One region of the Sphingomonas kaistensis genome, then DNA from elsewhere that is predicted to be linked to it. Evidence: predicted binding sites of a transcription regulator. Region 1 holds the regulator's gene; the other holds the start of a gene.

Region 1 (5,303 bases):
CATCCAGGACCAGGTCCGCACCGACTTCATCGCCAAGCGCGCGCAGGACCGCGCCAATGCGGCCGCATCCGCCATCCTCCAGCAGGTCGCCCAGGGCCGCTCGCTGGCCGAAGCGGTCGCGGCCGCCGGTGTCTCCGGGGTCAAGCCCCCCGAAGCGGTCGAGCTGCGCCGCGGCGCTCTCGCCCAGTTTGCGCAACAGGGCCAGGACGTCCCCCCGCCGCTTCGCATCCTGTTCACCCTTGCGCCGGGCAAGGCGCAGCGCGCCGCGGGCCCCTCGGGCATTTACCTCGTCAAACTCGACCGGGTGGTGCCGGGCAACGCCGCCTCCAACCCGCAGCTGATCGCCGGTGAAGTCACCAACCTCCAGCGCAGCGCGGGCGAGGAACTGGCGCTGCAATGGCTCGCCGCCGCGCAGAAGGAGCTTGGGGTCTCCCGTAATGAGGACGCGATCCGCGCCGCCCGCAGCCGCATCCTCGGCGGCGGCGCCCAAGCGGAGTAATGGGGCGCCGGAGTGACGTGCACCTCCTTGTCGTCGACAATCACGACAGCTTCACCTTCACGCTGGTCGACTACCTTCGCCAGCTAGGAGCGACCGTGACGGTGGCGCAGGCCGACACGCTCACCGTCACGCAAGCGCTCGCCCACGACGGCCCGCTGCTGATCAGCCCCGGTCCCGGCCACCCCGCCGACGCCGGCATCTCGGTCGCGCTCGCCGCCGCTTGCATCGAGACCGCAAAGCCCCTGCTCGGCGTCTGCCTCGGCCACCAAGCGATCGCACTCGCCGCCGGCGCAGCGATTGCCCGGGCCGAGCCGATGCACGGCAAGACCGACCGCATCACGCACGACGGCAGCGGTTTGTTCGAGGGCCTCCCCTCTCCGCTCACCATGGCCCGCTATCACAGCCTCGTGGCGAACGACGTGCCCGACAGCCTCCACGTGACCGCCCACGGCAGTGACGGCACCGTCCAGGCCCTCGCCCACCGTACCGCCCCTCTTCACGGCATCCAGTTCCACCCCGAAAGCATCGCCAGCGAGCACGGCCTTGCGCTTCTGGCGAACTTCCTGCGCCTCGCTCACGCCCCCGCTTGACACCCCCGCATCCGTTCCTTACTCGTTCCCCGTCTGTTCACTACAGGGCCTCGTGAACCATGCTCACCGTCAAACAACGCGAACTGCTCACCTACATCGACCAGCAGCTCAAGGCGTCGGGCATCAGCCCCAGTTTCGACGAAATGCGTGAAGCGCTCGACCTCAAGAGCAAGTCGGGGGTCCACCGCCTGATCTCCGCGCTCGAAGAACGCCAGTTCATCCGCCGCCTCCCCAACCGCGCCCGCGCGCTGGAAGTGGTGCGCCTGCCCGACACCCAAGGGTCGGCCCCCGCCCCGACCGCCGCGCCGCAGCCGCGCGCCGTGGTTCCCGCCAACGATACCATCGACCTGCCGCTCGCCGGCTGTATCGCCGCCGGCACCCCGATCGAGGCGCTGCAGGGCCAGGACAGCTTTCCCGTCCCCGCCGCCCTGCTCGGCCCGGGCGAACATTATGCGCTGGAAGTGTCGGGGGACTCGATGGTCGACGAGGGCATCCTCGATGGCGACTATGTCCTGATCCGCAAGTCCGACACCGCGCGCGAGGGGGAGATCATCGTCGCCCTGATCGACGACGCCGAAGCCACGCTCAAGACCTTCCGCCGCGAAGGCCAGATGGTCCGCCTCGACCCCGCCAACCGCGCCCACGAACCGCAGCGCTACGACCCGCGCCGGGTCAAGATCCAGGGCAAGCTCGCCGGCCTCATCCGCCGTTACCATTAAGCCGTCGTCCCGGCGCAGGCCGGGACCTCAGTCCTAACGCGCTGGCCTCATCGGTTTCCTTTCGCCGATCTGCCTCAATCCGCCGCTGACCGGCGGAACGCCTTCCCACCGTGCCGCTTTATTCCTGCGTACCCATTTCGCAGGAGGACACCAGCCATGGCCTACGACCGCTTTTCCGACGACAATTCCCAGGATCGCGCCCTCGACGACCGCTACGACCGCGACCGTGATCGCTCGCGCAGCTGGGGTCGCGGCTTCTTCCGCGGCGGCCGCGACGACCGCGGCCCGTCCGACCGCTACCGTGACGATCGCGACACCCTCGACAGCCGCCGCGACAACACGCGCATCGCCCGCGACGACGACCACCGCGCCCGCCGCGGCATCCCTTACGACGAAACCCCCGACCTCATCGCCTCGAGCAAGGTCGAAGGCACCCCCGTCTACGGCCGCGACGACCGCCGACTCGGCACCGTCAAGGCACTGATGATCGACAAGGTCCGCGGCCAGGTCCGCTATGCCGTCCTCAGCCATGCCACCGGCTTCCTCGGCCTCGACGAGGAAGTGGTCCCCGTCCGCTGGGAAGAACTGCGCTATGACGAACGCCGCGGCGGCTATCGCGTCGACTTCACGTCCGACGACGTCGCCTACACCATCGAAAACCGCCGCCGCGACCGCGAGCACGGCCGCGATCTCGACCGCGCCGGCCGCGTCCGCCGCTAAGCCCCCCACCTTGCCCACCCCGCCAGCCCCGCTAGGGTCGGCGGGGCCGGGCCAGGGGGTGGGTGTGACCAGCAAGCTATTCTACGGCGACAATTCGAACGTCCTGCGCACGCAAATCGCGGACGCCGAGATCTTCCAGGGCAAGAAACCTGGTTTCCCGTTTGGCGACCCCGCCAGCGTCAGGCGAGCCAAACGCAAAGATGTAAAAGCTCAGATCGATTAAGGATTTGATCTAAGGCTGTAGGCCAATACGAACCACACCGACCCGCCTTGCCCTGAGCGGCCCTCGTTCCCATTTCGCCCTATCGCCAGCGCCTTGCGCTTGCTTCCAGAACGAAAACGGAACAAACCTCCTCCATGCTGACTCACATCACCGTCAAGGGCGCGCGCGAACATAATCTCAAAGGCGTGGACGTCTCGATCCCGCGCGACCAGTTGACGGTGATCACCGGCCTCTCCGGCTCGGGCAAATCCTCGCTCGCCTTCGACACCATCTATGCCGAGGGACAGCGCCGCTACGTCGAGAGCCTGTCGGCCTATGCCCGTCAGTTCCTCGAGATGATGCAGAAGCCGGATGTCGAGCATATCGACGGCCTCTCGCCCGCCATCTCGATCGAACAGAAGACCACCAGCCGCAACCCTCGCTCGACGGTCGCCACCGTGACCGAGATCTACGATTACATGCGCCTGCTGTGGGCGCGCGTCGGTATCCCTTATTCGCCCGCCACCGGGCTTCCGATCCAGGCCCAGCAAATCTCGCAAATGGTCGACCGGGTGATGGCCTTGCCCGAAGGCAGCCGCCACTACCTGCTCGCCCCTGTCGTCCGCGGCCGCAAGGGCGAGTATCGCAAGGAACTGCTCGAATGGCAGCGCGCCGGCTTCACCCGCGTTCGCGTCGACGGCACCTTTTACGAGATCGACGAGGCGCCCGCCCTCGACAAGAAGTACAAGCATGACATCGAGGTGGTGGTCGACCGCATCGTGGTGCGCGACGGCATCCAGACCCGCCTCGCCGACAGCTTTGAGACCGCGTTGAAGCTCGCCGACGGCCTCGCTTATCTCGACCCCGCCGACCCCGCTTCCGAGCCTGCGGGCACCGAGCGCACCGGCGTCGCCGAAGTGCTGGAAAAGGCCGCGACCCGCGCTGTCCTCGCCACCAACGCGCCCCCGGGCCGCATCTGTTTCTCCGAAAAATTCGCCTGCCCCGTCTCCGGCTTCACCATCGCCGAGATCGAGCCGCGCCTCTTCTCCTTCAACGCACCGCAAGGCGCCTGCCCGGCCTGCGACGGCCTTGGCGAGCGAATGGAGTTCGACGAGGACCTCGTCGTCCCCAACCACGACCTCAGCCTCGCCAAGGGCGCGGTCGTGCCGTGGGCCAAGAGCAACCCGCCCTCACCCTACTACATGCAGGTGCTCGGCAGCCTGGCGAAGCATTACGGCTTCGACCTCCAGACCCCGTGGAAGGACCTCGATCCCGAACACAGCCGCGCGATCCTCCACGGCACCGGCGGCAAGGCGATCACCCTGCGCTTCGTCGACGGCCGCAAGAGCTACGAGGTCAAGAAAGCCTTCGAAGGCGTCATCGGCAATTTGAACCGCCGCCTCGCCCAGACCGAATCCGCGTGGATGAAGGAAGAGCTCTCGCGCTACCAGGCCGCCCACGCCTGCGAAACCTGCCACGGCGCCCGCCTCAAGCCCGAAGCCCGCGCGGTGAAGATCGCCGGCGAGGACATCTCGATCGCCGTCCGCCGCTCGGTCGCCGACGCCTATGCCTGGTTCGGCGCGCTCGAACCCAAATTGACGCCCCAGCACCAGGAAATCGCCCGCGCGATCCTGAAGGAGATCAACGAGCGCCTGGGCTTCCTCCACAATGTCGGGCTCGACTATCTCCACCTCGACCGCACCTCGGGCACCCTGTCCGGCGGCGAAAGCCAGCGCATCCGCCTCGCCAGCCAGATCGGCAGCGGCCTTTCCGGCGTCCTCTACGTCCTCGACGAGCCCTCGATCGGCCTTCACCAGAAGGACAACGACCGCCTCCTCGAAACCCTCCAGCGCCTCAAATCACTCGGCAACACCGTGCTGGTGGTCGAGCATGACGAAGACGCGATCCGCGCCGCCGACCATGTGATCGACATGGGGCCCGGCGCCGGCGTTCACGGGGGCGAAGTGCTTCATTCGGGCAGCCTTGAAGACCTGATGAAACAGGAAGGCAGCCTCACCGCCGACTATCTCTCCGGCCGCCGCTCGATCCCCCTGCCCGCCAAACGCCGCAAAGGCTCGGGCAAAAAGCTCACCGTCCACAACGCGCGCGAAAACAACCTCACCGGCGTCACCACCAGCGTGCCGCTCGGCACCTTCACCTGCATCACCGGCGTCTCCGGCTCGGGCAAATCGAGTTTCACCATCGACACCCTTTACGCCGCCGCCGCACGCCACCTGAACGGCGCCCGCATCCTCGCCGGCAAGCACGACAAGGTCACCGGCCTCGACCGGCTCGACAAGGTCATCGACATCGACCAGTCGCCGATCGGCCGCACCCCGCGCTCCAACCCCGCCACCTACACCGGCGCTTTCACCCAGATCCGCGACTGGTTCGCCGGCCTCCCGGAATCGAAAGAACGCGGCTACAAACCCGGGCGCTTCTCCTTCAACGTCAAGGGCGGCCGCTGCGAAGCCTGCACCGGCGACGGCCTGCTCAAGATCGAGATGCACTTCCTCCCCGACGTCTACGTCACCTGCGACGTCTGCCACGGCAAGCGCTACAACCGCGAAACG
Region 2 (5,303 bases), 790 kb from region 1:
CGTGGCTCCTCGCGCGGGACGGTGGCGAGGTCGAGGGGCCGCCCATGCACCGTATCGATCAGGCCGAAGCATTTGCGGATGCAGGTCAGCATGCCGAGCGCGAGCACGTCGATCTTGAGGATGCCGAGTTCCTCGATGTCGTCCTTGTCCCATTCGATAAAGGTGCGGTCGGGCATGGCGCCGTTGCCGACCGGCACGGTCTCGATCAGCGGCCGCTCGGTCAGGATGAAGCCGCCGACATGCTGCGACAGGTGGCGGGGCATGCCGATCAGTTGCTCGGCCAAGCGGATGGTGCGGGCGAGGTGCGGGTCGGAAAGGTCGAGCCCCGCTTCCTTGACGTGCGTTTCGGTGACGTCCTCGCCCCAGCCCCAGATGGTCCCGGCGATGGAGGCGCAAATATCCTCGCTGAGGCCCATCACCTTGCCCACCTCGCGGATCGCGGAGCGGGGGCGATAGTGGATCACGGTGGCGCACAGCCCGGCGCGGTCGCGGCCGTATTTTTCGTAGATGTGCTGGATCACCTCTTCGCGCCGCTCATGCTCGAAATCGACGTCGATGTCGGGCGGCTCCTTGCGCTCTTCGGAGATGAAACGTTCGAACAGGAGGTCGGTGTCGGCGGGATCGACCGCGGTGATCTGCAGGCAATAGCAGACCGCGCTGTTGGCGGCCGAGCCGCGGCCCTGGCACAGGATCGGCGGCTCGCACGACCGGGCGAACGCGACGATCGAATGGACCGTCAGGAAATAGCGGGCGAAGTTGAGCTTCTCGATGAGCTGGAGTTCGTGGCGGAGCTGGGCCGCGACCTTGTCGGGAACGCCGTGGGGATAGCGTTCGTCAGCGCCGTTCCAGGTCAGCACTTCAAGGTGGGCCTGGGGGCTCAAATTATCGGGGACGCTTTCGCGCGGATATTCGTATTTGAGCTCGTCGAGGCTGAAATGGAGCGCGTCGGCGAAGTCGCGGGTGGCGCGGAGCGCGTGGGGCCAGCGTTCGAACAGGCGGGCCATTTCCTCCGGGCCCTTGAGGTGGCGTTCGGCATTGGCGTGGAGGCGGAAGCCGGCTTCCTTGAGCGTGGTCTTTTCGCGGATGCAGGTCAGCACGTCCTGCAGCGGGCGCTTGGCCGGCGTGTGATAGTGGACGTCGTTGGACGCGAGGATGGTGCCGCCGACGCTCTTGGCGAGGCGGTCGAGCCGCTCGATCCGGGCGAGGTCGTCGCCGCGGTAGAGGTGGGTGGTGGCGATGTGGCGAAGCGCTGGGACAGCGGCGCGGACAAGCGGCAGCTGCGCCTCAAAGCGGTCGAGATCCTCGCCGGGCCAGGCGATGAAGGCGATCCCCTCGGCATGGGCGGCGACGTCGGCGAGGGTGAGGTCGCATTCGCCCTTGATCGCGCGGCCCTGCCCGAGGCTGAGCAGGCGCGAGAGACGGGCATAGCCTTCGCGGTCGATGGGGTAGGCGAGGAGTTCGATCTCGGCCGAGGGCGGGGCGTCGGCCGGCGTTTCGGCGCGGAGCGGAACCACGGTTGCGGTTGCGGCAAGCGGCGCGGCGACCACCAGCCGGCAGCCGATCAGCGGTGTCAGGCCCGCGGTCTTGGCATTGCTGTGGATCCGCACCACGCCCGCCAGCGTGTTGCGGTCGGCGACCCCGATCGCGTCCATGCCGAGGTTCATCGCCTGCGGGATCAGCTCCAGCGCGTCGGACGCACCGCGCAGGAACGAGAAGGGCGTGGTGACGCCGAGCTCGACGAACACGGCCTTCGGGATCGGCGGGAGCGGGCCTTCGCGCCATTCGAGACGGCGGCGGGCATAGCCTTCCTGTTCAGGCATGGCGGCGGCTCCGCATCATGCGAACAGGCCGTGGACGAACCAGGCGGGCGCGCCGCCGCGGCCGTCGCCGACCACCCCTTCGCGGAAGATCCAGAAGCGCTGTCCGCCCACGTCCTCGACCTTGTAATAATCGCGTAGCCGCGCGGTGGAGCGTTCGCGCCACCATTCGGGCGAGACGCGGCGCGGGCCAGCAGCGCGGGCGATGTCGTGGACCTTGCGGCGCCACATGAAGCGGCGCGGGAGGCCTTCGGGGGTCGCGTAGACGACGGTGATCAGCTCGGGCGTGTCGAGCAGGCGGGTGGGGTCGTCGGCCTGCGTGGCGGCGGGGTCGGCGGGCGCGGGCGCCGCGGCGATCCCTTCGGCCCAGCCGGCGGCGCGCTCGGGGAGATGGCTCTCGCACGGAGCCGGGCGGCGGACCTTGGCGGGGCCGAGGCGGACGCTCAGCCGGTCGATCAGCGCCGCGACCGCCAGTTCGCCCGACGCGTCGCCGAGCAGCGCATCCTGCGCGGAGTGGAGCCGCTCCCACCAGCGCACTTCGAGCGCAAAGGCGTCGATCCCGAAGCCGGGGTCGATCCCCTGCCGTTCGAGGATGCCCGACAGCAGGCGGTGGAGGTGGGCGGGCTCGCGGGAGGGAATCGAGGTCGCGACCTCGACCTCGCCCACGCTGCCGTCGACCCGAAAGGCGGTGAGCGCGAGGTGGCGGGCGCCGAGCTGGCGATGCTCGAGCTCGGCGGCGAGGCGGGGGACGAGCTCGGCCAGCGCTTCGGCGGAGGCTTGTTCGTGGACCACCGGTTCTTTCAGCGGGAGCAGGGCGCGTGGGGGCGGGTCGTCGGGCAGCGGCGTCAGCGGCTCAGGCTTGCGGCCGAGCGCGCGGTCTAGGGCGTCCAGCGGATGCTCGTCCTTGGGAAAACGGCGGGCAAGCGCTTTGCGCGGCACGCCGGCAAGATCGCCGATTTGCTTGAGGCCCAGACGCACCAGCATGTGGGTGGCTTGCGGCGACAGGCGCAGCGCCGCGACCGGCAGGGGCGCGAGGATGCGGGGCAGCACGTCGGGCTCGGTGAGACGAGCGGCGCGGCCGTAGCGGGCGAGCGCCCAAGCGGCCCCGGCGGTGGGGGCGATGGCGGTCGCCGCGCTCACCCCCATGGCGGCGAAGCGCGCGGCCATGTCGGCGCGCAAGGCTTCCTCGCCGCCGAACAGGTGGGCGACGCCGGTGACGTCGAGGCGCAGGGCGTCGGGGCCGTCGACCTCGACCAGCGGCGACCAGCGGCTGGCCCAGCGGGCGGCGGCGCGGAGCCAGGCGGCTTCGCCGGCAAGGTCGGCGGGTTCGGCTTCCAGCGCGGGGTCGAGCGCGCGGGCGTCGGCGAGGCGGGCGCCGGGCCACGCCCCGCGTTCGGCGGCGGCGGGGGTGACGGCGTGGATCAGTTGGCCGTGGCGGCCCTCGACGGTGAGGACGAGGGGGCGAGCGAGTTCGGCCTCAGGCGCGGCGCTGCCAGCCGCCCAGCGCTCGATCGGAAGGTTCGGCAGCCACAGGGAGCAGATCCGCCGGCTCATCGCCGACTACCCAGCTGGCGGGCGCGCGATGGCGCGAGCGGAACAGTTCGGCGGTCCAGCGCGGGCTGCCCGGCGCCTTGTGGTCGAAGGGATGGGCGGCGCTCGGGCCGCTCGCCAGCCGCCAGCGTTCGCGCGCACCCGACAGGTTGGCCGCGCCCTGTAGCCGGACCAGCCAGCAGGCGACCCCGAAGCGCTCCGCCGCGACTGCCAGCCGCCGCGTCGCGGTGAAGTCGAGCGCCTGCGGGTCGCCCCACAATTCCCCGATCACCCCGCCTAGCCCAGCGCATCGCAGCCCCTCCTCCATCGCCCACAAGGCGGTCTTGGCGTCGCGCGCCTCGACATGGATGAGGTTGGACCCGAGGCCCCCGAGCCCTGCGGCATGGACTCGCCCGCCTTCGAGGATCGCCATCCGTTCCTGCACCCACAGCACGGGCTTTGGCGCGGCGAGGTGGCGGAGGACAAAGCCGGTCCAGCCGGCATCGCGGGGCGAGGCGGGAAACAGTTCGGACAGGATCGCGCCCGCCGGCTGCAGCATGGCCACGGCCGGAAGGCGCGCTTCCGCACGCCCTTCGCTAGCCGCGCGGGAACCCCCGCCGGCGACGAGATGAAGACCTCGTTCCACACGACTCGCAACGCTCATGTTCTACTTTTGTTCTTATTCGCGCGAGTCCGCGAATAGAGTCAATCGGGCGACTCGACGAGCCGTCCTGAGCGTTGCGAGCGGGAAGGCCTAGCGCCCGATCATCGCTTCCGGCTGGACCACGCGGTCGAAGGTCTCGGCGTCGACCAGGCCGAGTTCGAGACCGGCTTCCTTCAGCGTCTGGCGGTTCTTGTGGGCGTGCTTGGCAATGGTCGCGGCATTGTCGTAGCCGATCTCGGGCGCCAGCGCGGTGACCAGCATCAGGCTGCGGCCAACCAGCTCGGCGATATGGTCCTCGTTCGCGGTCATGCCCTCGACGCAGCGTTCGGCGAAGCTGACCATTGCGATCGACAGCAGTTCGACCGAGCGCAGCACGTTGGAGCCGATCAGCGGCATGAACACGTTCAGCTCGAAATGCCCCTGCATGCCGCCGACGGTCACTGCCTGGCCGTTGCCGATCACCTGCGCGCAGACCATCGTCAGGCTTTCGACCTGCGTCGGATTGACCTTGCCCGGCATGATTGAGCTGCCCGGCTCGTTCTCGGGAAGGCTGAGTTCGCCAAGGCCCGAGCGCGGGCCGGAGCCGAGGAAGCGGATGTCGTTGCCGATCTTGGTCAGCGCCACCGCCAGCGTGGCGAGCGCGCCGTGGAAGAAGACCAGCCCGTCGCGGGCGGCCATTTCGGCGAACTTGTTGGGGGCAGGCTCGAACCGGCTGCCGGCGATGTCGGAGATGGCGGCGCACATGTCGTCGGACCAACCGGCGGGCGCATTGAGTCCGGTGCCGACCGCGGTGCCGCCGATGGCGAGCTTGCGAAGGTTGCCTTCGAGCGCGCCTTCGATCCGGGCGCGGCAGCTCTTGAGCTGCGCGGCGTACCCTGAAAATTCCTGGCCCAGCGTCAGCGGGGTCGCATCCTGCGTATGGGTGCGGCCGATCTTGACGATGCGGTCCCACTCCGTCGCCTTGGCGTCGAGCGCCGCGGTGAGGCGCTCGAGCGCGGGATAGAGCTGCTGTTCGGCGCTGAGCACCACCGCGACGTGCAGCGCGGTCGGGAAGCTGTCGTTGCTGCTCTGCGATTTGTTGACGTGATCGTTGGGGTGCACCGGGCTCTTGCCGCCCTTGCCGGACCCGAGCGCCTCGTTGGCAATGCCCGCGATCACCTCGTTGACGTTCATGTTGGTCTGGGTGCCGCTGCCGGTCTGCCAGATGGTCAGCGGGAACTGGTCGTCGTGGCTGCCCGCGATGATTGCCGAGGCCGCGCTTTCCATCGCGTCGGCGAGCTTGCCGTCGAGGC

The links. Region 1 encodes LexA, which represses DNA repair genes until DNA is damaged. Its sites were predicted from a motif close to GTTCCNCNCTTGTTCT; they were not measured.
Region 2: the regulator LexA is predicted to act here: its motif matches at 4,012-4,027, upstream of V6R86_RS04255 (ImuA family protein).

What each region holds. Positions count from the first base shown of each region.
Region 1 is NZ_CP145607.1:1,685,659-1,690,961, reverse strand. It holds gene V6R86_RS08275 (peptidylprolyl isomerase) at 1-499, shown strand, start outside; gene V6R86_RS08270 (aminodeoxychorismate/anthranilate synthase component II) at 517-1,089, shown strand; gene lexA (transcriptional repressor LexA) at 1,149-1,808, shown strand; gene V6R86_RS08260 (PRC-barrel domain-containing protein) at 1,965-2,528, shown strand; gene V6R86_RS08255 (hypothetical protein) at 2,593-2,751, shown strand; gene uvrA (excinuclease ABC subunit UvrA) at 2,886-5,303, shown strand, end outside.
Region 2 is NZ_CP145607.1:893,321-898,623, reverse strand. It holds gene V6R86_RS04265 (error-prone DNA polymerase) at 1-1,820, opposite strand, end outside; gene V6R86_RS04260 (DNA polymerase Y family protein) at 1,836-3,371, opposite strand; gene V6R86_RS04255 (ImuA family protein) at 3,295-3,912, opposite strand; gene fumC (class II fumarate hydratase) at 4,102-5,303, opposite strand, start outside.